2 regions of the Paenibacillus sp. JNU01 genome follow, and region 1 is predicted to be linked to the other one. Evidence: predicted binding sites of a transcription regulator. Region 1 holds the regulator's gene; the other holds the start of a gene.
The links. Region 1 encodes LexA, which represses DNA repair genes until DNA is damaged. Its sites were predicted from a motif close to CGAACATATGTTCG; they were not measured.
Positions count from the first base shown of each region.

Region 2: a site for LexA is predicted at 9,262-9,275, ahead of recA (recombinase RecA). Genes of this name have one in related genera too.

Region 1 is NZ_CP169723.1:1,193,563-1,208,785, forward strand. Features, by position in the region: gene NLBNIHML_RS04915 (HAD family hydrolase) at 350-1,141, opposite strand; gene NLBNIHML_RS04920 (hypothetical protein) at 1,170-1,679, opposite strand; gene NLBNIHML_RS04925 (DUF896 domain-containing protein) at 1,805-2,014, opposite strand; gene NLBNIHML_RS04930 (LysM peptidoglycan-binding domain-containing protein) at 2,109-2,486, opposite strand; gene lexA (transcriptional repressor LexA) at 2,783-3,409, shown strand; gene NLBNIHML_RS04940 (aldehyde dehydrogenase) at 3,518-4,819, opposite strand; gene NLBNIHML_RS04945 (hypothetical protein) at 5,675-6,142, shown strand; gene glnA (type I glutamate--ammonia ligase) at 6,691-8,019, opposite strand; gene NLBNIHML_RS04955 (MerR family transcriptional regulator) at 8,149-8,562, opposite strand; gene NLBNIHML_RS04960 (methionine gamma-lyase family protein) at 8,645-9,898, opposite strand; gene hflX (GTPase HflX) at 9,982-11,268, opposite strand; gene NLBNIHML_RS04970 (AAA family ATPase) at 11,388-12,359, opposite strand; gene NLBNIHML_RS04975 (ribonuclease FAU-1 family protein) at 12,470-13,033, opposite strand; gene NLBNIHML_RS04980 (PBP1A family penicillin-binding protein) at 13,322-15,223, opposite strand, start outside.
Region 2 is NZ_CP169723.1:6,556,708-6,571,930, reverse strand. Features, by position in the region: gene miaB (tRNA (N6-isopentenyl adenosine(37)-C2)-methylthiotransferase MiaB) at 160-1,716, opposite strand; gene pduL (phosphate propanoyltransferase) at 2,029-2,601, opposite strand; gene NLBNIHML_RS28920 (dipeptidase) at 2,796-3,785, opposite strand; gene NLBNIHML_RS28915 (stage V sporulation protein S) at 3,877-4,137, opposite strand; gene NLBNIHML_RS28910 (TIGR00282 family metallophosphoesterase) at 4,255-5,049, opposite strand; gene rny (ribonuclease Y) at 5,264-6,805, opposite strand; gene NLBNIHML_RS28900 (regulatory protein RecX) at 7,116-7,853, opposite strand; gene recA (recombinase RecA) at 8,128-9,192, opposite strand; gene NLBNIHML_RS28890 (competence/damage-inducible protein A) at 9,438-10,694, opposite strand; gene pgsA (CDP-diacylglycerol--glycerol-3-phosphate 3-phosphatidyltransferase) at 10,803-11,390, opposite strand; gene NLBNIHML_RS28880 (YajQ family cyclic di-GMP-binding protein) at 11,711-12,202, opposite strand; gene NLBNIHML_RS28875 (hypothetical protein) at 12,357-12,527, opposite strand; gene NLBNIHML_RS28870 (helix-turn-helix domain-containing protein) at 12,595-13,668, opposite strand; gene NLBNIHML_RS28865 (DUF3388 domain-containing protein) at 13,735-14,502, opposite strand; gene NLBNIHML_RS28860 (DUF3243 domain-containing protein) at 14,700-14,963, opposite strand; gene ymfI (elongation factor P 5-aminopentanone reductase) at 15,127-15,223, opposite strand, start outside.

The DNA of each region.
Region 1 (15,223 bases):
TCTCCAAATCGAAAGAAGGTCTTCGAAGTGTATAAAGCGCTTACAACAAATAAAAAATAATTAGCAACAACCCTCGCTTCCATTCAAATGAATTCAAATGAATTAAGTCAAAAGAAATTGCTCAGAATAATCTAAATACTAGTCATACTAGTATGTTAGTTATATTTTAATCCAGCTCCCCCCTAATTTCAATAACTTTTAGCAAAATAAATGGAAATCTCATTTAACAAGGTAACTTAGTTAATTTACTCAAATTAAAAAAACATTGGTAACTTCAAGAACGATATCATCGTTCATTGAAGCTTCCAATGTTTCAGAGTGCTGAGGAAAGATGTTATGGCTGATTTGCTCAGAACTTAGCAATAAGTTGATCTAATTCGGATAAATGCGTAATTTCATGGTCAGGCGCATACGTTTCATTGTTGTTCTTATGCTCACGGTTAATCCATACGGCTTGGATGCCTGCTGATAGAGCACCACGAATATCCGTCGTCAACTTGTCCCCAACCATCATGCTCTCTTCGGGTTTAACACCCAGTTTACTCAAAGCATGCTCGAATATGGACGGATCTGGTTTTCCTTTTCCAAAGTTACCCGAGATAACAATCTCATCAAAGAAAGGAGTCAATTCAGGTACACCATCCAACTTCTCTTGTTGCAAAGCAGGACAACCGTTCGTTAACAGCAAAAGTTTGTATTTCCCTTGTAATTGACGCAAAGTATCCATCGTTTCTTCGTACACATGAGGTCTGGATCTACGTTCTACTCCAAACTGCGCGGCCAGTTGTTCAGCAAGATCTTCCCGATCTATACCCAACTTCAACAAGCCACGACGCCAGGATTCTTTACGGTAAGCTGGAGCAAGTTGTTCCAACTGACGGAACTCAGCTTGATCCCCACCAGTAAAGTTGGCCCAAAGGCCTTCAAACGGATTGATTCCAATCATTTTGGTAAAAGGAAAGGTCTCATAAGATTCATACAGTGCACGTGCCTCGTTACGAACAGCTTCTTCAAGTTCCTCCGGTTTGACCCCAGTCTCTTGTGCTGCAATTAGACAAGTCTCACGAAATGCTTCTCGAACACTGCGCTCATCCCACAATAAAGTATCATCCAGGTCGAACAAAATCGCTTTTAACGCCATTCCGATCATCTACCCCTTTATGCAATAATTACTTATCGATCGTTTCCACGGTGATCTGGTGTGCTTTTGCAAACTTCAGCAAACGTTCTGCAATCGCATCTGTATCGTAACGGTTCAATAACTTGGTGAACACCCATCTTTTCCCGCGACTTTTATGTTCGATAACAACTGTGCCTGGTTCAATTCTGAATTTGACAATATCTTCAACCCCGATTGAACGTTCACGATTACCCTTTGTTGTTATAATCCGATTACTGCTGATCTTGATGTATGGACGACGAAGCATGAAGATGACTGCCAAAAATACGTAAAGCAGCATCGTCACCCAGTCCCAGGTTGTCATCGGAGCTTGCACAAGGAACGTGCTCATAAACAGATACAAAAAGGCGAGACCGATCAAAAATATAGGGAACAAAAGGCTACGTCCCTTAAAGACTTCTTCACCTGGTGTACCTGTGATTGGCTGACCACTTTTTTTGCGTTGCTGATTTAACTGCTTGGAATTTTTCTTAACCGTTCTCTCGAACGAACGCGACATGAGAATCCCCCTTATGTGTCTTTGTATCGGCTTACATAACTGTAAACCAACATTTCCCCCTATAAATTGCATACTCAGAATAACAGGAAGAAACCTAAATATCATAATGATATCATTAGGTTTCGTTAGTGTTTGAGTTTGCCTTGGTGGCCTTTGTCATTCTCATCATCAACAATCTCAATGGTATCCAGTTGTTGTCTGAAATTGCTGCGAATATTACTCAAATAAATCTCTCTTAGCTCGGCACGTTCAGCAAGTTCTTCCTCCGACAATCCAGTGGACTTTTGCTTACGAGCCAATTCGTTAATACGTGCTACCAGACTATCTATATCCAAGCTTGTCCCCTCCAAAAATACAAAGTCATATTAACTTTGCCATGATAAAGGCTGCTTGTCAAGCTGACACGCGTTAACTCTCATTGATGTGCATTTATTCTGCGAATTGCGGTAGAGTTAGTACTTGTCCCACTTGGATCGAAGTCGCTTGAAGTTGATTCACTTTCTTAATTGCTTCTATATATATACGTGTATCCATATTAGTCGGTTTATGTTCCAAAGAAATACTCCATAATGTTTCCCCTTGTGAAACGGCTATCTTTCCTCCAGGCAGAACATCATTCTCATTGCCAGCAAATACCGTTAATACAGTGCTACATCCAATAAATATAATCAAAGAAGTGATGGCTACCTTTAATATCCATGAAGAAATCTTGAAACGCGCTAAAACCTTCTTGTAGTTCCCTATGTTAGACTTCACCAGTTCCGAATTCATCGGTTCATAAATACTTTGATAAGTTGAATATCTCATTAAATACCCGCCTCCAAACGTTTGTTCCTATCTGTTGAAATCAATATAACACGAACACTTGTTTTGTTCAATAGATTTTTAGAACAATTGTTCGCTTGTTTTTTGAAGGAGAAATATCTTAATTCAAACCCTTCTGCGAAGCATTTGCAGTATTCTGCTCTGACTTTTGGATAAATTCGGTTCTATAAGTTAAAAAACACTGATTATATGCCATTTTATTTAGAACTTATGTTTGTACGAACGGAGGTTCTATGTTATAATTTTCCCAAACGTTACTAAAATGGGGTTGATACGGTATGTCGAAGATATCCAGCAGGCAGCAGGCAATTCTGGAATTTATACGAAATGAAGTCCGGTTGAAGGGGTATCCTCCTTCCGTACGGGAAATTGGTGAAGCTGTTGGACTGGCTTCCAGCTCAACAGTACATGGACATTTGGATCGCCTGGAGAAAAAAGGTTTGATCCGACGCGACCCTACCAAGCCAAGAGCCATTGAGCTTTTGAGCCAGGAAGAATCTGAGCATTCTCATCAATTTGCTCATAGCGTTGCACGTATTCCTGTCGTTGGTAAGGTTACAGCCGGGGTTCCAATTACTGCAACCGAGAACATTGAAGACTACTTCCCTCTTCCTACACATTATGTAGGTGAACAGAAAGTGTTTATGCTTTCGGTAGTCGGAGATAGTATGGTGGAAGCAGGAATCGTTAACGGAGATTACGTTATTGTCCGTCAACAGCAAACTGCTGATAACGGTGATATCGTAGTGGCAATGACTGAAGACGATGAAGCTACAGTGAAAACGTTCTATAAAGAGAAAGATCATATTCGCCTTCAACCGGAGAATGCGACTTTCGAGCCTTTACGTTTGAAACACGTTAGTATTCTGGGTAAAGTCATTGGCCTTTTCCGAGATATTCATTAATATCTAACCTGAGTAACAAAACTAGATGCAATACACTGAAATACAAAAAGAGGTTGCCCTGATGAACAGGACAACCTCTTTTTATGTTTATATTGTTTTATCGGATAATTATTCGCTGCGTTTCAGAACACTCTTGTGATGCGAGAACACATCAAAGCTCTGTTGTCCGTGATATGAGCCCATACCACTCTCTCCTACACCACCAAACGGAAGATAATGCGAAGTCATATGAGAAAGCGTGTCATTAATACATCCCCCACCGAAGGAAACTTGATTCAGCACCTGATCCTGTAGTTGCTCATCCTGTGTGAAGAGATATAGTGCCAATGGTTTTGGCCGGCGAACAATCTCATCCAGCACGGGATTCAGGTCGCTGTACGTAAATACGGGAAGAATCGGACCAAAGATCTCTTCTTGCATGACAGGTGAATCCCAGTTCACATCTCCAAGTACAGTCGGCTCAATCAGCAACTGCTCACGCACAGACCGTCCACCTATCAGCGTTTTGCCATCTGTAAGAAATTTCGACAACCGATCAAAGTTACGCGCGTTGACAATATGTGGGAAATCAGCATTCTGTAACACATCATCCCCAAATTTATCTTTGACCTCTGCGCCAATCAGATTAATTAATTCGTCATGAACTTGTTCATGCACAAGCAAGTAATCCGGAGCAACACATGTTTGCCCTGCATTCAGGAACTTACCACGAACAATACGCTGAGCCACCAGCTTCAGATCTGCGTCACTATGGACAATAGCAGGACTCTTACCACCTAATTCAAGAGTTACAGGAGTCAGGTGCTCCGCAGCTGCCTTCATAACAATGCGACCAACACCCGTACTACCTGTGAAGAAAATATAATCAAACTTCTCTTTCAACAATGCTGTGCTGGCTTCGACTTCCCCTTCCATAACGGCAATATACTCCTGAGGGAAGATCTCCTGAATAAGATCATACGTCAGACGAGATACGGCTGGTGTTAATTCAGAAGGTTTGATAACTGCACAGTTACCGGCTGCAATTGCTCCAATCAGTGGACCAAACGCCAGTTGGAAAGGATAGTTCCAAGGTGCAATAATAAGAGCCACTCCGTATGGTTCAGGGTAAATGGTGCTCACCCCATCCGGCATAGCCGAATTAGTTGGGACTTGTTTTGGCGCAGCCCATTCCTCCAGATGTTCTAATGCAAAATCCAATTCACCCAGAACAATGCGAATCTCGGAACCGTAAGCTTCCGCCTCGGATTTGTTCAGATCCACCCGAAGTGCATCTTGTATCCGTTGCTGATACTTTTCGATTCCTTTTCTAAGCTGTTGAAGTGCATTAATCCGATACTCGATATTTTTAGTTTGTCCTGTATAAAAAAATGTACGTTGTTCTGTCACCAATTGTTTTGCCTGATCCATATTAACATCTCCAATTAATTATTTAAAATTAAATTGCTCAAAATTCAATTAAAGTATACCTCTTCTATATGAAACTATCAACATAATATTGAAACATTAATTTGAAAATTTCTGAAATTTGGTAGGCGTTTCAAGATATGAGAAAGCTACCCTTTTTTTTATGTAAGTGTTCGACTATAGCGAATTATTGGGTATTATTAGAATTCATCTTTATTTCTCCAGAAGATTATATGTACTGAGATCTAAAGAGATGGATGTAGCCTTGTAAATCTTACGCAATGTCAACATAGAGATCATATGTCCTAATTGCCGATAACTCTGCGGACGTGGAGAAGTAATTTCTCTAATTCAATGACTTGTGGTTTTGTGTTGGTTTTGTTTGCATAGTAAACAAAGAAGCCGGCCTATTTTTGAATCTTTTACTCGAATGTATCACGAAATTTTCTCTTTTCCATGTTCTTAATGGATAGTGTGCGCTACGCTTCTACTACTCCTCTATAATCAAATACTAGATAGGTACCCGAACCTACATAAGACTACCGGGAGGAAATCATTTTTCATATCTTAATGTCTTATATGTATATTTATCTTATTATCACCCAAATCTATTAGTTCGATAAAAGGCATGCTTAATAAATCATTTCTATCAATTAGTCAAAATTAGCATTTCAAAAGAATATCCATAAATCCAACATTTTACAACTATATTATTTACAAATAGTAATCTTATATGGTATATTTAACCATGGTTGGCCAACCTAATTATTTGAACTCTACTCGATATCTTTAATTTCAAATAACAACTTAAAACAGAATCTTACTCTATTGGTTCTAGTATATTTGGGAGGTTTGAATATGAAAAGATTAAGAAAATTCTCTATTTCTGTTATGGCAACTGCTTGTCTATTAGCATTCGGTTCCAGCTCTGCATTCGCTAAAACTGGTTGGGCTGATTCATTTGAGACAGCAGAAGTGATGTACTCAAGTGTAAACCAGTCTTCTGGATTTAGCGCAACACAGTATTTAGATAGCATGAGCGACAATGATTTTTATGTAGTCGACAACACAAACGGTACATCCGAAATCACATATTCTGTTATAGCCACTCCACCAGCTAACTTCGACATTGTTATGGGTGTTATTAAAATGAATGCAAGCGGTGCGATCCTGTCCATTCAAATGGATAACTGGAATGGACGGGGATACCCTGAGGCGATTAGTTGGAATGCTAAACCTGGTGAGAAGGTTTACTTCAGAATTATGGACAACGGTATCAACAACTATAACGAGCCTTATACAATTCAATTCACAAAAACCAGCTAAATAATATTTTAGTAGATATTCAATGGCTCCCCGCTATATTAATGGGGGGGCCATTTTTTATACTTTGTAGACAAGGATGAGTACAGCGATAAATTTATTTTATGTTTTCCAGAGATAATGCTCTTTTAATTGTTGAATTATAGCTTAAGAGGATGTTTCATTGAGTCATTATTGCTTATTCAGATTGAAAAGAGCTTTATTAAATCAAATTCTCGAAATAGCTATGCATCATATTTTATCATTTTCAAAGTTTGAACGAAGTTTTTTTACTCATGGTCAGGAAACAAAATTCAATGGAATATTTTGAGGTTCGTTATTGAATCTAGAGTTAACAGAATCTTAGAACATTGTGATCTTCCTTACCTTTTCGTTCACTATCTCAGGCCTGCGTAGTTCTTTTACTTGAGTGCGGGGAAGATACGAAATTCACTGAAGAAATTTTTGTGTAGAAAAATATTTTGGGGGCATTTTGATTTTTCTTTAAATGTTTAGGGATTGCCCACAAAAAGAAAAACCCCTCAGCGCTAGAGCGCCAAGGGATTGAGCTATTAGTACAAAGTGATATATTGATCGCGTTCCCATTGGTGGACTTGTGTTCTATACATATCCCACTCAATTTCTTTCAGCTCATAGAAGTGAGCCAAGGCGTGGTCGCCGAGAGCATCACAGATAACTTCGCTGCGGATCAATTCATTCAGTGCTTCTTTCAGGTCAGCTGGCAAGCTTGGAATGCCTTCTTCCACACGCTCTTCTTCTGACATGATGTAGATGTTACGGTCAATTGGAGCTGGTAAGGAAAGCTCACGTTTGATTCCGTCCAGACCTGCTTTCAACAAAACAGCCAAAGCCAGGTAAGGGTTAGCAGCCGGATCCGGGTTACGAACCTCAACACGTGTGCTCAAACCACGGGAAGCTGGAATACGAATCATTGGGCTACGGTTACTCGCAGACCATGCTACATAACAAGGAGCTTCATAGCCTGGTACAAGACGTTTGTATGAGTTCACAGTTGGATTAGTAATAGCTGCAAACGCACGTGCATGCTTCAGAGTTCCAGCCATGAAGTGACGTGCAGTTTTGCTCAAACCAAGCTCGTCCGACTCGTCAACGAATGCGTTCTCATTGCCTTTGAACAAAGATTGGTTGCAGTGCATACCGGATCCGTTCATACCAAACAGCGGTTTAGGCATGAATGTAGCATGTAAACCATGCTGACGTGCAATCGTTTTAACAACGAGTTTGAACGTTTGGATCTGGTCAGCCGCTTTCAGCGCATCAGCATATTTAAAGTCGATCTCATGCTGACCTGGAGCTACCTCATGGTGGGAAGCTTCGATCTCAAAGCCCATTTCTTCAAGGGTGATAACGATGTCACGGCGACAGTTTTCACCAAGATCCGTAGGTGCCAAGTCGAAATATCCACCTTGGTCATTCAGCTCGTTGGTCGGGTTTCCTTTTTCGTCTGTTTTGAACAAGAAGAACTCAGGTTCAGGACCGACGTTGAAGGAAGTGAATCCCATATCTTGGGCTTCCTTCAGGTTTCGTTTCAAGATACCACGTGGGTCTCCTGGAAACGGGTTACCATCTGGAAGGTATACGTCACAGATCAGGCGTGCAACACGGTTTTCTGCTACCCATGGGAAAATAAGCCAAGAATCTAGATCTGGATAGAGGTACATGTCGGACTCTTCAATACGTACATAACCTTCAATGGAAGATCCATCGAACATCATTTTGTTATCCAGAGCCTTAGTCAACTGGCTCACAGGAATCTCAACGTTTTTGATAGCTCCAAGCAAATCGGTAAATTGCAATCGAATGAATCGTACGTTTTCTTCTTTCGAAATGCGGAGAATGTCTTCTTTTGTATAGCTCACTATAACCTCTCCCTTTCTTATCTGCGTATTTGGCTTGCCTGTTATATTTGTACATTAGAAAGTTCCACGGGTCAAGGATTCTTACACCATAAGTGCATGATTTCCTCTCACTCGCCAAGTTATGCGAACTTACTTTTTATTAAAGAATCGGGAAAGCTCTCCCTGAATGAGAGATACTTGTCCAGGTCTCTTACCTGACACAAGTTGCTGCTTCAGCAAACGATGCAACTGCGTATCGGACAGTTCTCTGCGTTTAACTTCTGTATCTGGCGTGATCACTGTAGCTTCCTCGGATTCTTTCGAAACAGGATTCATCACTTGTTTGATCCCTGCGATGTTAACTCCTTTTTCAATCAAAGCCTTGATCTCTAGCAATCTCTCTACGTCATTAAAAGAGAATAACCGCTGATTACCTGACGTTCTCGCAGGAACGATCAAGCTGTGCTGCTCATAATAACGAATCTGACGTGCAGACAGATCCGTAAGTTTCATTACAATACCAATTGGGAATAAGGCCATATTTCTGCGAATTTCATCACCCATGTTCATCAACCTTCCAGTCATCTATTCTTCACCCTATTGTACATTTAGTTGTTACCAAGTGTCAATGATGTGTTAGATAAACTCACAATAATTTACGATCTTTCATGGTCTGTAATGCCATCAAAACGCCATATTTGACATGAGAGTACGTTAATCCGCCCTGCATATACCCAATATACGGCTCCCGAATAGGCGCATCGGCTGATAATTCCAGACTTCCGCCCTGAATGAACGTACCTGCCGCCATAATGACAGGATGTTCATAACCAGGCATATCCCACGGTTCAGGAACCACATGACTATCTACAGCTGCTGCACGCTGAATTCCCTGCACAAAGGCAATTAAATGCTCAGCAGAACTGAACTGAACAGCCTGAATCAGATCTGTACGAGCTTCATTCCAAGCGGGCTTGGTTACAAATCCCGATTCAGCAAACATCGCAGCAGCAAACGTACTACCTTTAATAGCTTGTCCTACGATTGTCGGTGCCATGTAAAGTCCTTGGTAGATGCCACGTGTTGTTCCCAGCATTGCTCCAACCTCTCCCCCAATTCCCGGGGCTGTCAGGCGATAAGCTGCCAACTGTACGTATTGTTCCTTCCCACATATGTATCCTCCGGTTTCTGCAATACCTCCACCAGGATTCTTAATAAGTGATCCGGCCATCAGATCAACTCCGACTTCTGTCGGTTCACGTTCCTCCGTGAATTCACCGTAACAATTATCCACGAATACGATGACATCCTCCTTAAGCCCTTTAACACGTGTCACCATCTCGGCAATCTCAGCAACACAGAAGGATGAGCGCCAATCATAACCACGTGAACGTTGAATCCCAATGACTTTTGTAGCCGGTGTAATGCTTTTCTCAACTGCTGCCCAGTCCACGCCACCTTCAACAGTTAAAGCCGTCTCACGGTAGCCGATACCAAAATCGCGTAACGAACCTGTACCATCACCGGGTTTGCCAATCACTTTATGCAATGTGTCATAAGGCTTACCCGTGATGTACAATAATTCGTCACCTGGGCGCAATACGCCAAAGAGAGCTGTACTAATCGTATGTGTACCTGAAGCAAAATGAGGACGTACCAACGCGGCTTCCGCGCCAAACACATCAGCATATACTTCATCAAGTACTTCACGCCCACGGTCGTTATACGCATAACCTGTTGAACCTGCAAAATGAAAATCACTTACTTTTCGCTGTTGGAAAGAGTTAATCACTTTCCATTGATTGTGATCTGTGATCCGATCAATCTGTTGAAGTTGTCCTTCAATCTGACGCTCCACTTGTTGCTGAAGTTCAGATATTTCTGAATCAAAGCTTACCATCTTACTTCATTCCCCTTCATAGCACGAATCTGACGTTGAATAGTCATTATCGTGTAACTTATCACATCAATATGTCATGAATATTACGATTCAATAAAATTTTCGAGCATATAACCAAATTTCTCATATTCACCTTTTTGCAATTCCACTTCATAAATGACATCATTCTCCTCAAAGCTGGTATCCACTACATCACCAATTTTGTAGAGTACCGACGTAAGATCCCCACGTTCTGCCGGAATACGGAAGCGTTTCGTGTCACCTGTCAGCTCGTTCTGAATCAATTCACGGATTTTAAGCAGATCCTCTGAATCTAATGCGCTTACTTTAATATGATCTTTATCCAGTGGAAGCATCTCAAGCTGTTCTGGTGTGCACGCATCTTTTTTGTTATACAGGACTAACTGCGGTTTATCCCCTGCACCAAGTTCTTGCAAAATCGTGTTAACCGTTCTCATCTGATCTTCACGCATAGCTGATGAGGCATCCACAACATGCAGGATGAGATCTGCTTCATTCACTTCTTCCAGTGTTGCCCGGAAAGCCGCAATCAGATCATGCGGGAGATTTTGAATAAATCCAACGGTGTCGGTAAGTACGATTTCTTTACCACTTGGAAGTTCCATCGTGCGTGAAGTTGGGTCCAAAGTAGCAAAAAGCTGATCTTGAATATACACATCTGCCGCAGTCAACTGCTTGAGCAAGGTTGATTTGCCAGCATTGGTATAACCAACAAGGGCCACTTGAACAATACCTGTCTTCTTCCGGCGTTCACGGTGCAACTTGCGATGACGTGTCAATTCTTCCAGATGACGCTTCAGATCGTCAATGCGGCCACGGATGTGACGACGGTCTGTCTCCAGCTTGCTTTCCCCCGGCCCTCTTGTTCCGATGCCCCCACCGAGTCTGGACAGATTCTTGCCATGACCCGACAAACGTGGCAACAAGTAGCTATGTTGAGCCAACTCCACTTGAATGATACCTTCTCTCGTGTTGGCACGCTGTGCAAAAATGTCCAAAATCAACTGGGTACGATCAATAATTTTGAGATCAAGGGTTTCTTCCAGATTGCGAACCTGTGCTCCTGACAATTCCTGATCAAAAATAGCTGTAGTTGCTCCGAGTTCCTCTGCAATTGCACGAAGCTCTTCTACCTTACCTTTACCAATGAACCATTTGGTATCCCGTTTTTCCCTGTTCTGAGAAAGTACACTTAGCACTTCCACTCCAGCTGTCTCGGCAAGCTTCACCAATTCCTCTAAAGAGTACTCAGGATTGATACCCGTGCGTTTTACATCATCCGTAACAAGACTCACCAAGACGGCGCGATCTTTTTTGACCATATCTGTATCATGCGTGCCATTTGTCATGTATATGTTCACTCCCTCTAATTACTTATTCGTTGATATTCATTACCACAAATATGCCATGGCATGCCTTAAGCCGAACCGGTTGGCCCGGCCGGCTAGTGTAAAAACTATATTATCGCTTACTTTCGCTCAAAGTTCAAATCCTCTGTACGGATTGTCATCAGCTCCAGTTTCCCTGGACTGCCTTCCGAGTATTGTTCCAACAAACGAACCGCCTGATGCCTGATCGAACGCTCAATGGCATTACGAACGTATCTGGCGTTACTGAACGCATGTAGCGAATCATTTTTTTCCTGAAGCAAATGCTGCTTAAGTTTGAGTATGGTCTGAGGCATTAGAATATAATCACGCTCTTTGGCCATAATCTCAGAGATTTGAATCAACTGATCAATGCTATAGTCTGGAAATTCCACTTGAATGGGGAAGCGGGAAGGCAATCCGGGATTCGTTTGAAGAAAAAAATCAATCTCTTCCGAGTACCCTGCAAGAATCAGTATAAACTGATTTTTGTTATCTTCCATGGACTTAACAAGCGTATCAATGGCTTCCTTGCCAAAATCCTTCTCTCCGCCGCGGGCCAAACTGTAGGCTTCATCAATGAACAATATCCCACCGAGTGCCTTCTTGACCAGATCTCTTGTTTTCTGCGCCGTGTGACCAATATATTCTCCAACCAGATCCGCACGCTCAACTTCAATAAGATGACCTTTACTCAACACACCCATCTTCTGAAAAAGTTTGGCAACAATCCTCGCCACGGTTGTTTTACCAGTCCCCGGATTACCTTTGAAGATCATATGATACACGTGCGCACCACTAAGTAAGCCTGCTTCGGTACGCATCTGAGCAATCTGTAAGAAAGCATAGATCTCAAATACCAGGTCTTTGATATTTTCAAGTCCAACCAACTGCTCCAATTCACCCTGTATCTCCTGGAAGTGCGCATGTTTGGTTATGCTCTTGGCCGCCTGTACTGCCGCTGCCTCATCTTTGACCAACATCTGAGGTTCCTGGTTACGTAACACAATATTAATTTGTCTGGATGGTCTGCCTCCTGGTTGCTCTCCTGCAGCCATGACCCGTCCGTTCATTCGCCATCACCTCTATTTTATCGGGCTGAACTCTCCTGATTATTAATGTATTCTATCAGGCGCTCCAATATTAGAAGGATCATGAAGAATTCTACGGTTAGGTATATGTCTTAGATCTGAATGTTTTTTCGAAATTCTCCGTTCTCAAACAAACTCTGCCTATGCTTCAGTGATAACTGAAAGTATGGGAATACATGTGCATCAATGGCATGCAGCAATTCCTTTGCCGTCTTGTTAGCCAAGTCATAATCACCTGTCGTAATATGCTTCCGCGACAATGCATCTTCAAGCTCATCTTCATCCAGCAAAAAGACCTCTCCATCTTTCAGCACAACGACATCCAGATACAGGTCATCAAACCAAGGTACCCCCTGATCGGTTATCCCCTGACTGCGACATGTATCAATATACCATTCCACAATCCGCTCCTGATCATCAAACATCGCTGTAACAACGAAATGCTCTCCCTTCGGGTAGTATTGCAGCCAAGAATACCCTTTATCTGCAATACAGAAGGTACTGCCTCCATATGTTTTCCACAGAGGTTCTTTCAAATCCTGTATGGTGTACAACGTAATATAACCTGTGAAAATTTTGGATTGAACGAACCGGCATGTGAATTGTCGGTTCGTAATCCGGCGCCAGTTCGCGCGGTCCCCGAATTTCCGTTTCATACGAACCCCTCTTTGCCGACTACAGGTCCGTGACCTGCTCTGATGTTATTGGTGAACAATGTAATAACGTCCGCATGATAAATTCCAGCGCTCTGGGCCCACCTTGCACAACGTATTACGAATAGTTACAGCTTACCATATTTAAGGTATACACTCAAAATCAAGCTTTGTCCCACCTATTCATTAAATGATCTTCTATTAAAGAAGGTTCGTATAACCAAAAAAAACTGCTTCACCGAAATTCCGGGAAGCAGTTTAATTCATGCAGCTATTTAGTTATTCACTGGTTTAGCCGCCAGTTCCAGCTTGAGAATCTGCAGGTTCGTCTGTTCCTCCAGTGTCACCACTCGTTCCGCTGTCTGGAGTTACAATCTCGCCCGGTGTTGTTACGGCCCCATCATCAGAGCCTTCACCTGTACCGCCTGGCTCTGTTGTCCCCTGACCAGGTGGGGTCGTATTTCCTCCACCAGGTTGACCGTTACCTTGGCCGGCTCCGCTGTTATTACCATTGTTTCCATTATTGCCGTTATTACCATTCCCATTTCCGTTGTTGCCATTTTCATTCCCATTTCCGTTATTACCGTTCGAGTTGCCATTATCCGGTGAACCATTGTCCGGATTCTCCGTACCTGGCTGCTCAGGATTTGTTTCTGTACCAGGGTCTATACCAGGATCAGGTTCCTCTGGTGGCATTTCCTGCGCTTCAATCATCAGGGAAATGGTGTTCGAAGGATCCGTCTCCTGTCCTGATGCCAAGTCGTAAGCTGTCACATAGTACTCATAGGTCAGGCCAGGCAATGCACTTAAATCTTGTGCACTGGTCGATCCCACTGAATCAATGAGATGCGTGAACTGGCCTTCGGAGGTTTCTTTACGATACACCCGATACTGCGTGCTCGTGTCACCTGTTCCAGTCCAACTCAGTGAGACGGTTTGAGCATTTGGATCGTATGATCCACTCAGACCACTAACGGATAGTGCTGGTTGTTCTGGTTCTTCTACTGGCGGAGGTGCCTGCCCTCCAGCCGGTGTTTTGAATTGCTTCACTGGAACGCCTTTTAAGGCATCCCCCATGACTTTGGCAAAGAAAGCTGCTGACAGCTTACTGCTGTTCTTAAGCATATGATTGGCATCCGGATTGTCATAGCCCATCCAGACTGCGGCAGTCCATTCCGGTGTGTATCCAACGAACCATACATCACGGTTGGCACTGTTGCCAGAGATACCACTTTGAACCGTTCCTGTTTTACCCGCTACCGGACGATCCAGACGTGCCGAACGTCCCGTACCATCATTAACAACATTCTGCAGCATCTGTGTAAGCTGATACGCATTTTGCTCGCTCATGACACGCGTGGTGTCCGAGTTATCGTGTTTATACGTTGTTTTGCCTGCGCTATCCTTTATTTCCTTGATCGAATAGGCTTGACGGTATTCTCCGAGGTTGGCAAATGCACTATAGGCTTGCGCCATTTCCAGTGTATTTGTCCCTTTACTCAGACCACCGAGGGCAATTGCCAAGTTTTTGTCTTCATCTGTCAGCTGTATACCTACACTCTTGGCAAAATTAATACCTGTGTTAACGCCGATTTTATCAAGTAACCAAACCGCAGGAATATTTTCCGATTTCGTAATGGCATCTGTCATACTGATCGTCGAAGAATATCCATGCAAGTTACCCGGACAGTAGTTACCAAAACATTGCTTCGCATTGCTCAGCGCCGAGTTGGCACTGTAGTTTCCTGTTTCAAGCGCCGGTGCATAAGACACAATTGGTTTAAAAGCAGAACCCGGCTGTCTTCGACTCTGCGTAACACGGCTATAACCTTTAGTCTGATAATCACGTCCACCCAGGAGGGCAACGAGACTGCCATTCTCGTGGTTCATGATGACCATGGAACCTTGAACCTGTTGATCGTCTTTACTTGCCTCGAACAGACTATCGTCTGTAAAGGCAGTTTCCATGGCTGTTTGAGCCTGTGCATCCATGGTTGTATAGATTTTGTATCCGCCAATATTCAGATCATCTTCCGTTTTACCTGTTACGCGTTCAGCTTCACGGAGCACATAATCTATAAAGGCTTGATATTTCATGTCTTTCTCTGGTCGCTTGTAGTTATAGTTAATCTCTTTTGCTTCATCCATCTCCGCCTTGGTGATGTAGCCTTGTTCATACATCAGCTGCAATAC
Region 2 (15,223 bases), 1.5 Mb from region 1:
GTTGTCTCCGGTTTTTTCTAATTACACTTTTTCAAGGTTAAAATCCGGAGACAAAGGCGAACGCTTCGCTTCTACAGACCGATTCCGTCCCTCCGCTACTTGGGCGAATGTCCGAACCTGATATTGAACCCCAAAGTTCTCATCTTATTGGTGTGTGTATTACTGATTGGCAGCTACCGGCTCAGAGAGCAGGTTGCCCCGAATATAAAAAGTCATCGGATCGGTGATTTCCACTTGTACGAAAGTACCGATCAACTCTTTGGGTCCTTCAAAATGCACCAGCTTGTTGCTGCGCGTACGTCCTGCCAGAACTTCGGAATTCCGCTTGCTCTCACCTTCAACGAGCACTTCAACAACTTTGCCACGTTGTTCTTCATTGCTTCGATGGCTATATACGTTGATTGTTTCGTTCAAGCGCTTCAAACGTTCCTTCTTCACTTCCATCGGTACGTTGTCTTCCATCACCGCAGCCGGTGTACCTTCCCGTGGGGAATAAATAAAGGTATAGGCAAAATCATACCCTACTTCACGGACAAGGGAAAGTGTATCTTCAAACTGTTCTTCCGTTTCCCCCGGAAAACCAACAATAATATCCGTTGTCAACACAACATTCGGGATGGCTTTCTTAATTTTGTCAGCCAGTTTCAGATAGTGTTCCCGGCTATACTTGCGGCTCATGCGTTTAAGTACTTCCGAACTGCCAGATTGCACTGGTAGATGAATGTGCTCTACGAGATTTCCGCCCTTGGCCAGCACTTCAATCAAGTGGTCATCGAAGTCACGTGGGTGACTGGTTGTAAACCGCACTCGCGGAATATCAATTTGACGAATGGCATCCATCAAGTCCCCAAAGCTGTACTTCAGGTCGGTGAAGTCCTTGCCGTACGCATTCACATTTTGACCAAGTAGAGTGATCTCCTTAAAGCCTTGTCGTGCCAAATCCCTAACTTCGGCAATGACATCTTCAGGACGACGGCTGCGTTCTTTGCCCCTCGTAAACGGGACGATGCAATATGTACAGAACTTGTCGCAACCATACATAATGTTCACCCAGCCGCGCATACCCTCACGTTTCTTCGGCAGGTTCTCAATAATGTCGCCTTCCTTGGACCACACCTCAACAACCATTTCTTTGCTGAACAGCGCTTCCTGGATTAGATGTGGCAGTCGATGCACATTATGTGTACCAAAGATCATATCCACAAAGCCATGCTTCTGCATGATTCGGTTGACGACGCCTTCTTCTTGGGACATACACCCGCATACACCAAGTAACAATCCCGGGCGTTCAAGTTTTAGCGTTTTCAGGTGACCAAGCTCACCAAATACTTTATCTTCCGCATTTTCTCGTATGGCACATGTATTGAGCAGGATAATATCAGCTTCTTTGCGATCCTCTGTAGCCTGATATCCCATTGATTCAAGAAGTCCTTTGATGGTCTCTGAGTCATGCTCATTCATCTGACATCCATACGTATATACAATATAGTGTTTGCCTTTCCCTATGTTTTTCAGTTCATCGGGAACGGCATTTTCGTATAACACCTGGACGTCTTCCTTGCCCCGCTGTTTCTCCTGACGATGATTAGGTTCCGATTTGATGTTAATCTCACGACCCCGGATTCTTATCTTTTTGCTGAATTCATCTTGCGAAATTACTTTGGCATCGGAGAAATCAAAATATTGGGAGTAATCCTTTTTTGAGTCTTTAGCCATTTCCTTCGGTCACTCCTTACAGCCTCAATTAATAAAAAATCGTTCATTCATCCCTGTTCCACGTGAATTTCTTGCCGGGAACATTAAAAGAGCATTACAGCAAATTATAGCATGAATTGGGCTGTAGTTCCACATGCAAACCGCACGTCCCTTCGCCTAATCCGAGACATGCCATGCTCTAATGAACACTTAGAAAACAGAAAAACCTGAGCTTTGCCAACAGGGCTGGAATTAACCGGCCCTTAATGGCTGTGCTCAGGTTTATACGTTATTCAGACTGCCCTAGTAGGCTGCTGAAGCTATTCCATGGTATTAATCGATGATTTCAGCAGTGTCGCCATTACGAGCGCCAGCAGCGTTAGCCTCATCTGTATCAATATGCATGTCCAGTGCGAAAGAATCAGATACACGAGCCAGTACATTTTCCAGTACCAGACCGCGATCTCCGCCGAGGCGAACTTTCAGCATTTGTTTGTCCTCGATCCCCCATTTAGCAGCATCCGAAGTATGGAAGTGAATGTGACGAGCAGCTACGATGACACCTTTATCGATCGTTACTTCGCCAGCAGGACCTTTAATCGTGATTCCTGGTGTACCTTCAATGCTTCCAGATTCACGAACAGGTGCTTTAACACCAATCGCAAATGAATCTGTCATGGAGATCTCCAGTTGCGTTTCAGGGCGAACAGGTCCAAGGATACGCACTTTATCAAACTGTCCTTTCGAACCAATAACCGCTACCGTTTCGTTAGCAGCGTATTGGCCAGGCTGGGACAGAGGTTTAAATTCAGTCAGTTCATAACCTTTGCCAAACAAAATTTCAACGTGCTCTTGGGATACATGAATGTGACGGGCAGATACGCCCACAGGTACTGTTTTACTCATTGTAAATTTCACTCCTTGTTTATCTATGGCCTGAACTCAGGCTCTTAACAATCCAATGGTATTATACCCCTTTTTGGAGTGAAATGAAAACGAACTGGTGAAAATTCATGAAATACACTTATTTCACCATCATTCCCCTCCTTTATTTGGAAAACAAGCTTTATTCAACCCATTCTGTCCCACAGACCACTTTACTATTTCACGGAAGCCCCCTTTATTTTTGGATTTCCCTCTGGCAAGTGTTCCCTCAGATAACTCATCGCATTCCCCCACAACCAGCCGCGCACTAAATGTTCATCATAATGTTTGAGCAGGATTTCCGTCAGTCTTGGATAATGCCCCGAGTGTTCAAGTCTCTGAATATACGTTGAGATTCCGTCAAAATCAGACCCCATCATCAGATGGTTGTGTCCGCCCTGAGAACAGATCTGCTCGATATGAGGCAGCAGGTCTTCTATGAGCACTTCCCCCTCCTGTTTAACAAACCAGGGTACAAACGTCAGTCCGATCCGCCCTTCCCGGGCAATGATGGCCTGGATCTGATCATCTTTCAGATTGCGCACATGGGGACATACGCTATAGCTGTTGGAATGGGAGGCGATAAAAGGACGCTTACTCAAGTCAGCCAGTTCCCAGAACCCTTTCTCCGTCAGATGCGACACATCCAACAGCATTCCGATTTCATTACACTGGCGCACCAGTTCTTTCCCTTTCTCGGTCAGACCCGCCCCACGCTTCTCCATGACTCCGTCAGCCGCCCAATTGGCATAATTCCACGTTAGTCCAATGATTCGAACGCCCATCTGATAACATAACTCCAGATAGAACAAGTTGCCCTCCAGACCATCCACACCCTCCAGTGTGATTAATCCCCACGTACCCTCTGTTTGCTCCACCTGAGCCACCTGCTCACGCCATAACAACGTCTGTGTGCCGCCCGGCCGACCCTGACTTCTCTCTACACGACTACGATAAATCTCCAACTGCCCCATCACATGTTCAAACTTGCCTCTGCCAAGTACTTCGGGTAAATAGATGGCGAACGCCTGCAACCCTACCTTCCCTTCTTTCAAGCGTTGCAAATTCACATCCAGTTCTGGAGCATCTTCAAAAGAAAGAGCAGGCTGCATCAAAATTTTGCTCAGTGCATCACAGTGAAAATCAGCTACACGCCAATCAGACATGGACAAACCCTCCTCAATATTTTATTGCGAAGAAAACGCAAAAAAACCTGTCTACATCCATCGTAAACAGGTTCAATGCATACTGCATGTATTATCTGGGCTCCACAATCAGCTTAATGGCCGTTCGGTCCTCGCCGTCGATCACAATGTCTGTAAAAGCTGGAATACAAATCAGGTCAACTCCGCTTGGTGCTACAAATCCCCGGGCTATCGCTACCGCTTTAATGGCTTGGTTCAGTGCTCCCGCTCCAATTGCCTGCAGTTCAGCATTTCCACGTTCACGAAGAACCCCTGCAAGAGCGCCGGCTACAGAATTAGGATTGGACTTTGCTGAAACTTTTAATACATCCATGGTAAGTACCTCCCTGGGAATGTTGAAAGTTTGTTTCCACTTACTAGATGTTATTCGCGGGAGGCAAAAAAATTCCTTCTTTTTAGACGGGTTTCCCTGCAAAATGGGACAATACCCCTATTCCATGCGCCACTCGTCCTCCATCAGACGAATTTTTTCGATGCGTGTTGCCGCACCTGTAGCTTCATCAATTTCAACAAACACACCATGGAAATGCCATTTGCCATCATCCACAACGAAACGTACCGGGAGCTGGGTGTAGAACTTGCGCAGCACGGCCTCACGCTCCATGCCCAATATGCCGTCACGCGGCCCTACCATACCCGCATCCGTCAAGTATGCCGTTCCTCCAGGCAAAATCCGATCATCGTTACTCTGTACATGTGTATGTGTACCTACAACGAGAGACGCACGTCCATCCAGATGCCATCCCATGGCAATTTTCTCTGACGTCGCTTCAGCATGCATATCGACCAGAATACATTTATAGTCCTGACGCAGCTCATCAACAATCTCATCAGCTACACGGAACGGGCAATCCAGAGCAGGCAGGAACGTTCTTCCTTGCAGATTGACAATCGCCAGCTCTTTCCCTTCACCTTTGACAACCGTGTATCCTCGTCCTGGTGTGCCTGGTGGAAAGTTCGCTGGACGAATCATGCGAGGCTCATCATCTATAAAATCAAAAATATCCTTATTGTCCCAAGTATGATTACCAAGTGTAATACCATGTACACCCCAGTTGAAAAATTCATTTGCAATTGCCCCGGTAATGCCGCGACCTGCTGCCGCATTTTCACCATTCACAATCACCACATGTGGCTTATACTTCGATTTCAGGTACGGTAAATTTTCCTTTAATGCCTTACGTCCCACGTTGCCTACAATGTCACCAATAAACAAAACTTTCACTGATTACTGCCTCCTCAATTCCTGCAAAGTTCTCTTTTTCGAATGTTGAACCTGCAGGACTCTATCTCTTGTTCCATGATCTGTATTTATACAAAAAGCCTTTGATTGAATATGGAATTCAGTCGAAAAAGCCTAGCCTCTTTTTGAAAACACACTTTAAGAGGCTATCAAAAGGAAAAGTGGCCCATTACCGCGGCCACTTTTCCGTATTGCTCTATTTTGCGTATTCAACCGCACGGGTTTCCCGGATGACGGTGACTTTGATGTGACCCGGATAGTCGAGTTCATTCTCAATCATCTTCGTGATGTCACGGGCGAGACGGAAGGCTTCAGCATCATCGATCTTCTCAGGCTGTACCATAACACGAACTTCGCGTCCGGCCTGAATGGCGTACGATTTCTCGACACCTTCGAAGGATTCCGAAATCTCTTCCAGCTTCTCCAGTCGTTTGATATACGTTTCCAGCGTTTCGCGGCGTGCGCCTGGTCTTGCTGCGGAGAGTGCATCTGCTGCACCAACCAACATGGCAATGACCGAAGTCGCTTCGCAATCTCCGTGATGGGACGCGATACTGTTGATTACAACCGGATGTTCTTTGTATTTCTTCGCCAGTTCCACGCCAATTTCGACGTGTGATCCTTCCACTTCGTGATCCAGCGCTTTACCGATGTCATGCAATAGACCTGCACGTCTTGCCAGAGTTACGTCTTCTCCGAGTTCGCCAGCCATCAATCCAGCCAGATAAGCGACTTCCATCGAATGTTTCAAGACGTTCTGACCATAACTTGTACGGAACTTCAACCGGCCCAAAATTTTGATCAGATCCGGATGCAGACCATGCACGCCAACTTCAAAGGTAGCTTGCTCACCGTATTCACGGATGCGCTCATCCACTTCTTTGCGGGATTTCTCAACCATCTCTTCAATCCGTGCCGGGTGAATACGTCCGTCAGCCACCAGTTTCTCCAGGGCAGTACGGGCAATCTCACGGCGAATCGGGTCAAAGCCCGACAGAATAACAGCTTCTGGCGTATCATCGATAATGAGGTCAATCCCTGTAAGGGTTTCAAGCGCACGGATGTTACGTCCTTCACGACCGATAATCCGGCCTTTCATTTCTTCATTCGGCAGGGTAACAACAGATACCGTTGTTTCCGCTACGTGGTCAGCCGCACAACGTTGGATGGCGAGTGTAATAATCTCGCGGGACTTTTTGTCCGCTTCTTCCTTCGCTTGTTGTTCAATGTCCTTGATCATTTGAGCCGTCTCATGACGAACTTCCTGTTCTACGTTGGACAGTATGATACTGCGTGCGTCTTCCATAGTGAGGTTGGATATACGTTCCAACTCTGTCACCTGGTTTTTGTAGATCATTTCGATCTGCTGCTGAGTCTCATCAATTCGTTTCTCTTTGTTAGCCACTTGCTCTTCTTTACGTTCGAGTGATTCCAATTTTTTATCCAGCGACTCTTCTTTTTGCAACAATCGTCTTTCTTGTCGTTGAATTTCATTCCGACGTTCACGAGTGTCTTTTTCAGCTTCAGCGCGAATGCGATGGATTTCATCCTTCGCTTCCAGCACTGTTTCTTTCTTCAGTGCTTCTGCCTCTTTCTTCGCGTTCTCCACGATTTGTACGGCAGCTTGTTCCGCACTAGAGATTTTAGCCTCTGCAAGAGATTTGCGAATAAAATATCCTACTCCGAACCCAATGAATAGCGCGGCTGCAACGAGAGCGATCGTGATTGCAATTTCCATACTGTTCACCTCCTCGTTGGTTCCTCCAAGGCATTCCTTGGGTCAATTTGCAGTTTTCAAACCTTACATATTTTTGGGAATAACGAATACTCACGGCGATCCCCCGCCGATTTTCATTTCACATGTACATGTTTCCACGTACTATTCACTGTTTCCAGCGAACCCATAATTAAGAATGGTATAAATCTTAAGAAACCGAAACCGCTTTTTTGGAAGGAAAAAGGGTTGTCCATTTCTTACAGACTCATGTCCATTTTAGTATTTGACGAAAGAAATTGTCAAGAGAATGCAGTATAGAGACTCTAGTCTGCTAATCCCATAACAACGCTTCGTCATCTTCGGCGTCTTCAGCCTCATCTTCTTCAATTAAACAATTCACGACCCGGCGCACCATATCCATTGAAAAACCACGTCTCATTAAGAAGGGAAGCGTTTTATTTTTCTTCTCTTTGACGTCCCCTTTGACCTGATTCCATTTTTTTCGTCCGGCACTCAATGCAGTCTCAAATTCCGCATCCGCACTGACACCTTCCAGCGCTTCAACAATAAGATCATTGGCAATGCCCTTTTGACGGAGCTCTTGCCTTATCCACAGTTTTCCCTTCCGCTTGCCCTCCATACGCTGTCTTGTCCATTCCTTCGCAAATAGGTCATCATCCACCAAATTCTCGCGCTCAAGTCGATCCAGCGTCTCTTCAATTAAAGGAGCAGCAAACTCTTTTTGACGAAGTTTCTGACTCAACTCATGTCGTGTACGCGGCTTATGCTCCAAAAAACGCAGAGACTGTGTATACGTCCGCTGTCGCTCGTCAGCTACAATGATTTCTTCCAGATCCTTCTTCATAAACGAATTGCCTTGAGTCATCCTGTATTTAATCATTACATCTTCAAGAACCGTTATGGAGTGGATGCCAAAAGTGATTCGATAACGAGCTTGCCTGTGCTTTGTCCGTTCTACACGTGTAATTATAAGTTCTTCGTTGTCCGGAAATTGGGATAGGCCATCCTGTTCTGCTTCTTCATATAAATCCTCGTCATGTTGATCCATTCAGGTCTCCCCTTTCACATCATTTTTATTCTGACTACGTCAAGCACATCTTCACATAAAGAATGCTAATACAAAAGGCCGGGAACTCAGCCCGGCCTTTATCTACACAGTAGCGTGCCAACAGCCCCTGTCCACTGGGACAGGGGCTGTTGGACAGCAAGAGCAGTCCCACTACAATCAACTTATCCAGATTGATCCAAGCTCAATCAGATAAGTTTATGGAGCCCAGTGGGAAACACCCTCAGGGCCTCCCAGTAAGGGAGGCTTTGAGAGATTACTCGTTGATTTCAAACAATTCTTGTTCTTCTTCTGCTTCTTTTTGTTGCTCTTCACTCGTTGGCGCAGGAACTGCGGTAGTCAAGTTACTAGCTACCCGAATTTTTTGTTCAATGATTTCAGCAATATCTTTATGCTCTTTCATGAACTGCTTCGCGTTCTCACGGCCTTGTCCTAAACGCTCACCTTCGTAAGAGTACCAAGCACCACTTTTATTAACGATGTCCAGCTCAGTACCAATATCAATGATACTGCCTTCTCTCGAAATACCCTCACCATACATGATATCCACTTCCGCTTGTTTAAACGGAGGTGCCACTTTGTTTTTCACAACTTTAATACGAGTACGGTTACCAATCATGTCATTGCCTGATTTGATACTCTCAATACGACGTACATCCAGACGTACCGTAGAATAAAACTTCAGAGCACGACCCCCAGGTGTTGTTTCCGGGTTACCAAACATAACGCCGACTTTCTCACGAAGCTGGTTGATGAAGATTGCGATTGTTTTGGATTTGCTGATTGCACCAGACAATTTACGCAACGCCTGAGACATCAAACGCGCTTGCAAACCAACGTGTGAATCACCCATTTCGCCTTCAATCTCTGCTTTTGGAACCAATGCAGCTACAGAGTCAATAACGACGATATCTACTGCACCACTGCGTACAAGAGCTTCTGCAATTTCCAGCCCTTGCTCACCCGTATCTGGCTGAGATAGAAGCAATTCGTCAATGTTAACGCCCAATTTACTTGCATATTGAGGATCAAGAGCATGCTCAGCATCGATAAAGGCTGCTTGTCCACCAACACGTTGTACTTCAGCAATCGCATGCAATGCGACAGTTGTTTTACCTGAAGATTCAGGTCCATATATTTCAACAATACGGCCTTTAGGCAAGCCGCCTGTTCCTAATGCAATATCCAAAGCCAAGGAACCACTGGGAATAATTTCCACATTCATATGAGTGGACTCACCCAGTTTCATGATGGATCCTTTACCAAATTGCTTCTCTATTTGACGGAGCGCCATATCAAGCGCGGCACGACGGTCTGACAATAAGCTCACACCCTTTACTGTTTATAAGATAATGATACCTTGTTTTAACACGTTTGCCAAGCTTTTTTTCGAACATACATTCGTTTTTTTTTTGTAAAGGCCGAGGCGCCTCTTCCTCAAAGAAACTTTCCATTAAACAGAAAAAAGAACCGTAAACAAGGCTGTAAAGCCTAATTCTGCGGTTCTTCCGTCTTCCTTAATTATACTTCTTTAGAGCTTCAAATGCAATCGAAGCTATTAACTAATCAATCCATCGCCACAAGTTTTTGCCATAGGCGATAGAGAATCGCTTTGGCTGAACGAATGCGGACAGTCTCGCGATTACCATTAATACGCAGCTCATGAATTTCCGTCTCTTTTCCACGTTCAGCCAGAGCGATGAAGACAAGTCCGGGTGGCTTGCGTTCCGAATATCCCGGTCCAGCTACACCGGTAACAGCCAAGCCAAAATCAGCATCGCCAATCATGCGAATCTGCTCAGCAAGCACTTTTGCAACCTCAGGACTTACCGCTCCAGGTGCATCTTCACCTTCCAGATAATCATGAGGCACATTCAGCAGCTTTTCCTTAATCTCATTGGAGTAACATACGATTCCACCTTTGAGCATTGAGGCACTTCCCGGTACAGAAGTCAAACTTTGCATGACAAGACCTCCTGTACAGCTCTCAGCAGCGCTAAGCGTCAGCCCCATGTCAGACATCATGGTTACAATTGTGTACTCTATAGGCACATCCTCATTCGCGTAGAGATGTTCTGTCAAACGCTCCCGAATCTGAACCTCCATCGCATCCAGCTTCAGCTTCGCCTCTCCTTCACTCGCAGCCTTAGTGGAGACACGTACCGTAACTTCGCCTTCGCTCGCGTAAGGAGCAATTGTAGGGTCTGTCTGCGCGTCAATCAGATCCAGCAGTCGATCCTCCAGAGCAGATTCACCGATACCTGCGAATTTGAGCATTCGGGAATAGATCGGCATTTCTTCTGTAAGCACATGCTGGAACAGCCAAGGCTTGACTTCCTGTTCGAACATTGGAATTAGCTCTTTGGGTGGTCCAGGCATCACAACATAATGTTTATCATTATCAGAAATCGCATTTCCTGCCGCAAGACCCGTTTCATTGGCCAGAGGTGTCCCACCCTCAATAACAATTGCCTGACGTCGGTTATTCTCTGTCATGTCCACATTACGATCTCTGAAAAAGCTCTCAATTTTATCCATCGCCATTCGATCCGTATGCAGTTTTCGGTTAAGAACAGCTGCGAGCGCATCCTTGGTCAGATCATCTTGAGTGGGTCCGATGCCACCGGAAAATAAAATAACGTCAGCACGGCCCTGTGCAATGCGAATAGCTTCACTAAGTCGGTTCAGGTTATCCCCAACCACCGTTTGGAAATATACATCGATCCCCATCGCAGCCAATTCACGGGATAGGTATCTGGCATTGGTATTGACGATTTGTCCAAGCAGTAGCTCTGTGCCAACTGCAATGATTTCTGCCTTCATTGAGCATCCTCCTGTACATGTGGTGAGTGATCAAAGGGCAATAGGATAATTTCCTATTGCCCCTGACCCAATGCTTCCTTCATGATTACCCATTTTTAGAACCAACTATTATGCTTTTGTTAAATGAAGCAGGTTTTTGTTTTTGATAAAGTAATCGATACCCGACCAGATGGTAATAAGCGCTGCTGCCCATACTGCGATAATATCGACGTGAATACCCGTGTATGAGAACGGGAAATTGTTCAACAGCAACAACACAATTGCCACAATCTGCACTACCGTCTTCAGCTTGCCCCAGGCACTCGCAGCAACAACCGAACCATCCAGCAATGCGATTTGGCGCAAGCCGGTAACTGCAAATTCACGACTAATAATAACCACTGCAATCCAAGAATCCAGCTTGCCCATCTCCACGAGCGAGATCAAAACTGCAGTAACCAACAGCTTGTCTGCGAGCGGATCAAGCAGTTTTCCCAGATTGGTAACCATGTTATTTTTCCGCGCAAGGTATCCGTCGATTCCATCTGTGCTTGCGGCGATGATAAAAATAACAGCAGCAATCAGTTGATTATACGGAAGCGAAAAGCTTCCAAGCTGCAACGGCTCTGGATAAAATGGAAAATCCACGAGCAGGAACACCATCAAAAAAGGGATTAAGCAAATTCGTGCAAGCGTAATCCGGTTGGGTAAATTCACAAGACGCCCTCCCTCATATCCTCCATTACTCCAAACAATCATCATAATCCCGTTATCATCATCCGGAACATGAAATGTACAGTTTCAATGTCAATCCATATTAACATGATCCCACTATGTAGAAACGCAAAAAATAAAGTCAACCGCTCAAAAGCAAAACCGCTTTAAACGTTCCGGTGACTTCCAGAAGATGTACTGCTTTTCACAAAGTCAGCAAACGATGAGGACTGGACTTGATGCATGACTGCCAGCAATGCACACTTAGTATAATATACGCCTAATACCATGTCAAAAAACACTTCTGCTACAAGAAGGTCTTATTACTTGAAATTTGTATATTGCAAATCCAGAGGCAGGTTGGCACCATTTAACAGCTGCATGACTGCTTGCAAATCATTTTTACTCTTACCCGTTACCCGTAGCTGGTCTCCCTGAATCTGACTCTTCACTTTCAACTTGGAATCCCGAATCAGAATATTGATTTTTTTGGCGATGTCCTGATCAATCCCCTGTTTAAAATTCAAGCGCTGGCGGACAGTACCAGAAGATGCTGGCTCTACCTTTGCGTAATCAATGTTTTTCAATGGTAGACCACGCTTCGCCATTTTGGATTGAAGTACGTCAATGACAGCCTTAAGTTTGGTCTCATCATCAGATACGATTGTTAACGCATCCTTATCCAGTTTCAGGCTGCTCTTGCTGCCCTTGAAGTCATAACGAGTGCCAATTTCCTTCTCGGTTTGTGTAACAGCATTTGTCAGTTCCTGCAAGTCCATTTTGGACACGATATCAAATGAATTTTCTGAACTCAAAACAGTCACCCTTTCAGTTAATCATATGTTCTGTAACATTATAGAGGATACCCCAAGCAAAAGTCTAATTTCAAGATGTTCTATACAAAGAAAAAAGCATTTTTGGCTTCCACCTGAAGTGGCTGCCAAAAATGCTTACTGGTCCAGCTTCCAACTAATAGCGGCTGCGGTTGGGCTGTCTGAACATATCGAGCACACCCAAAAGCACATGTGCAAGTCCAAACCCCAATATTCCGTAACCCCAAGCACTTGGAGTCAGATAATAACCCAGGAGGCTGACAATGATCCCTAAACCCGTTACGATCCAGCTGACTGTCACAGCCATCCACCTCACTTCACCAAAAGTTAACTGCAAGTTAAGACACAGTTATTGTCTCCTGCAGTTGACCGGGTTATTCGCTACCAGTGGTACCCTCTGTACTGTCCGTTGAACCATTTTCAGCACCTGTGGAAGTAGCAGTATTGCCAGTGTCTTCACCAAGCTTCAAACGGATCCGATTGGTTGCCTTACCATCCGTTACAACTTGCCCGCCAACCTCAATCGTGGTCGCTGCAGCGTAACCGGACTTAATGTACATGCCTGCACTATCCAGCTCAAAAGTATAGCTGTCGCCTTCGGCTGTGTTACCATACTCCAACTTCTCTCCGCTGGAGTTCTCGCCCTTGTATACTTCCAGCCAGCTATGACCTGTGGCTTTGATCGTAACCGTTACAGGTTTGCCTGCACTTCCGTTAACTTTAAAGTTCGTAATATTGCCTGACTTCCCATCTTCTGCAACCGTTACAGCAGACGATGAATTATCTGTCGGTTCTTCCTGATTTTCTCCCGTCTGACCGTCTGTTTGGCCATCAGTTTGGCCATCAGTTTGACCATCAGTTTGACCATCCGTCTGTCCTTCCGTGTCTGTTCCGCCACCGTTACCGCCAGCGTCGCCTTCACCCTTACCATCAGTGCCTGAGTCTGTTGCAGGCGGATTAGATGCCTGTCCGTTATCGGCAGGCTGATCCGGTTTATCTTCAGGCTGTTGTTGACTGTCTGTAATTTTGACCGAATCAAGTCCTTGATTATCCGTTTCATCACCATTGTTATACACCACGTATACATACAACAGTACTACGATCAAAACAGGGAATGTCCACATCAGTGCGACAGACATCCATCGATTACTACGCTCAACCGGACGGCTGGAACGCTTCTGTATTACCGGTTCCATCGTTGCTTCCGCCTCTTCTGCCGGTACGTCTTTTTTGTGTCCCTCCAGCAGCTCATCAGGGTTCAGTCCAACGGTCTCCGCATAGGTTTTAATGAAAGCACGCACATAGAAGCTACCCGGCAGCACTTTATAGTCTCCTGCTTCTATGGCCTCCAGATACCTCTTGCGAATTTTTGTCATTTCCTGTACATCGTCAAGACTCATCCCTTTTTGCAGCCGGGCCTCTCTTAACTGCTGACCCAGTTCAGACATGCCATCTCCTCCTTATGTTTATCTCATGAGTTGTTGCTAATCTATTCCATGATTCCGTACGGAGCCTTATAGTTCGTCGGTATAGCTTGCCGTAAACGTATCATAAATAATTTCTTCATTTGGAATATTGCGCAATTCAATAATAATATCAAAATCATTAAAATCATATTCGGATTCCTGCACAAAAATATCCGGATGTTCGATAACCTTTGTACTTGGCATCGACATAATATCCTGCAACAAATTGTAATGCCGCTCACTGGAACGAATCGTACTTACAATTCCATCAATGATGAAAACATTGTTCGGGTTCAATTCGTCTTCGGACATTTGACTTCTTATCGTCTGACGAAGAAGTGTGGAGGAAACAAAAGTCCATCGCTTCATCGCACATACGCTGCCCGCAATAATGGACTCCGTTTTACCAACACGAGGCATTCCGCGCAAACCGATGACCTGATTGCCTTCCCTCTTAAATACTTCACCCAAAAAGTCCACAAGTAACCCAAGTTCATCTCGTGTGAAACGAAATGTCTTGCGATCATCCGAGTCACGGTCAATATATCTGCCATGACGCACAGCCAAAATATCCACCAATTTAGGTTGACGCAAAGCCGATACGGTGATGCTGTTGACTTTGCCAAGCATTTCACCAAGCAAACGGATTTTCTCATCATCATCCGATTCAAGTAGCATACCTCGCGTTTTGCCTTCCACACCGTTAATGGTCAATATATTCACTTCAAGCATCCCCAGCATAGAGGCAATATCGCCTAACAAACCGGGTCTGTTCTTATGTATTTTATATTCCATGTACCATTGTTTAGATTCCATTTCAACACCCCGTAATGCATTATTCCACATTATTCGACAGCAACAGAACGTGTCCACTGGACAGCAAACTGAGACATCTTCTAAAAATGGGTCACGTTAATGATATATAAAATGAAAATGAATTACAAGAACAGCTCTGTAATCCGTTTGTAATCATTAGAGAAAAGCCCCCTTGCGGGAGCTCTTCATCTGTAATCTTATGCGTTTTGTTTGGCCAATTTGACCATCAGGCACGCGATCGTACGACGCTCATCTGCATCGCCGACATCCCATAACTCTTTCAATGCCCGGTTGGAATGGTTCGCCGGATCGACTTTCTCATCAAGGAAATCGCCGATTTCATACGCAAGTTTGTTGATGGTTTCTTCACTCATCCCCATCTTCTCTGCTTGCAGTACGCGGTCACCCAGGAACTTCTTCCATGTGTCAAAGCTGGAGAGCACTGTTTTTTCTGTTGACATGATAAATCCTCCTTAGATGACGCATGAGATTTAAAATCAACAGTTGTAATATGTGCTTTCGAAGCATTTTATATACGAGCATTTTGAAAATAATCCGGAAGACGGATGCTTCTCGGCCAACCTTCACTTGTTTCGTTCATAGCAACTCAAGTTTACTTGCTGCTTACGTTAACCAACCGCCATTTGGACTGATAATCTGCCCATTGATATACCCCGATTCAGGGAGGGCCAGAAAATAAACCAGTGATGAGATTTCATCA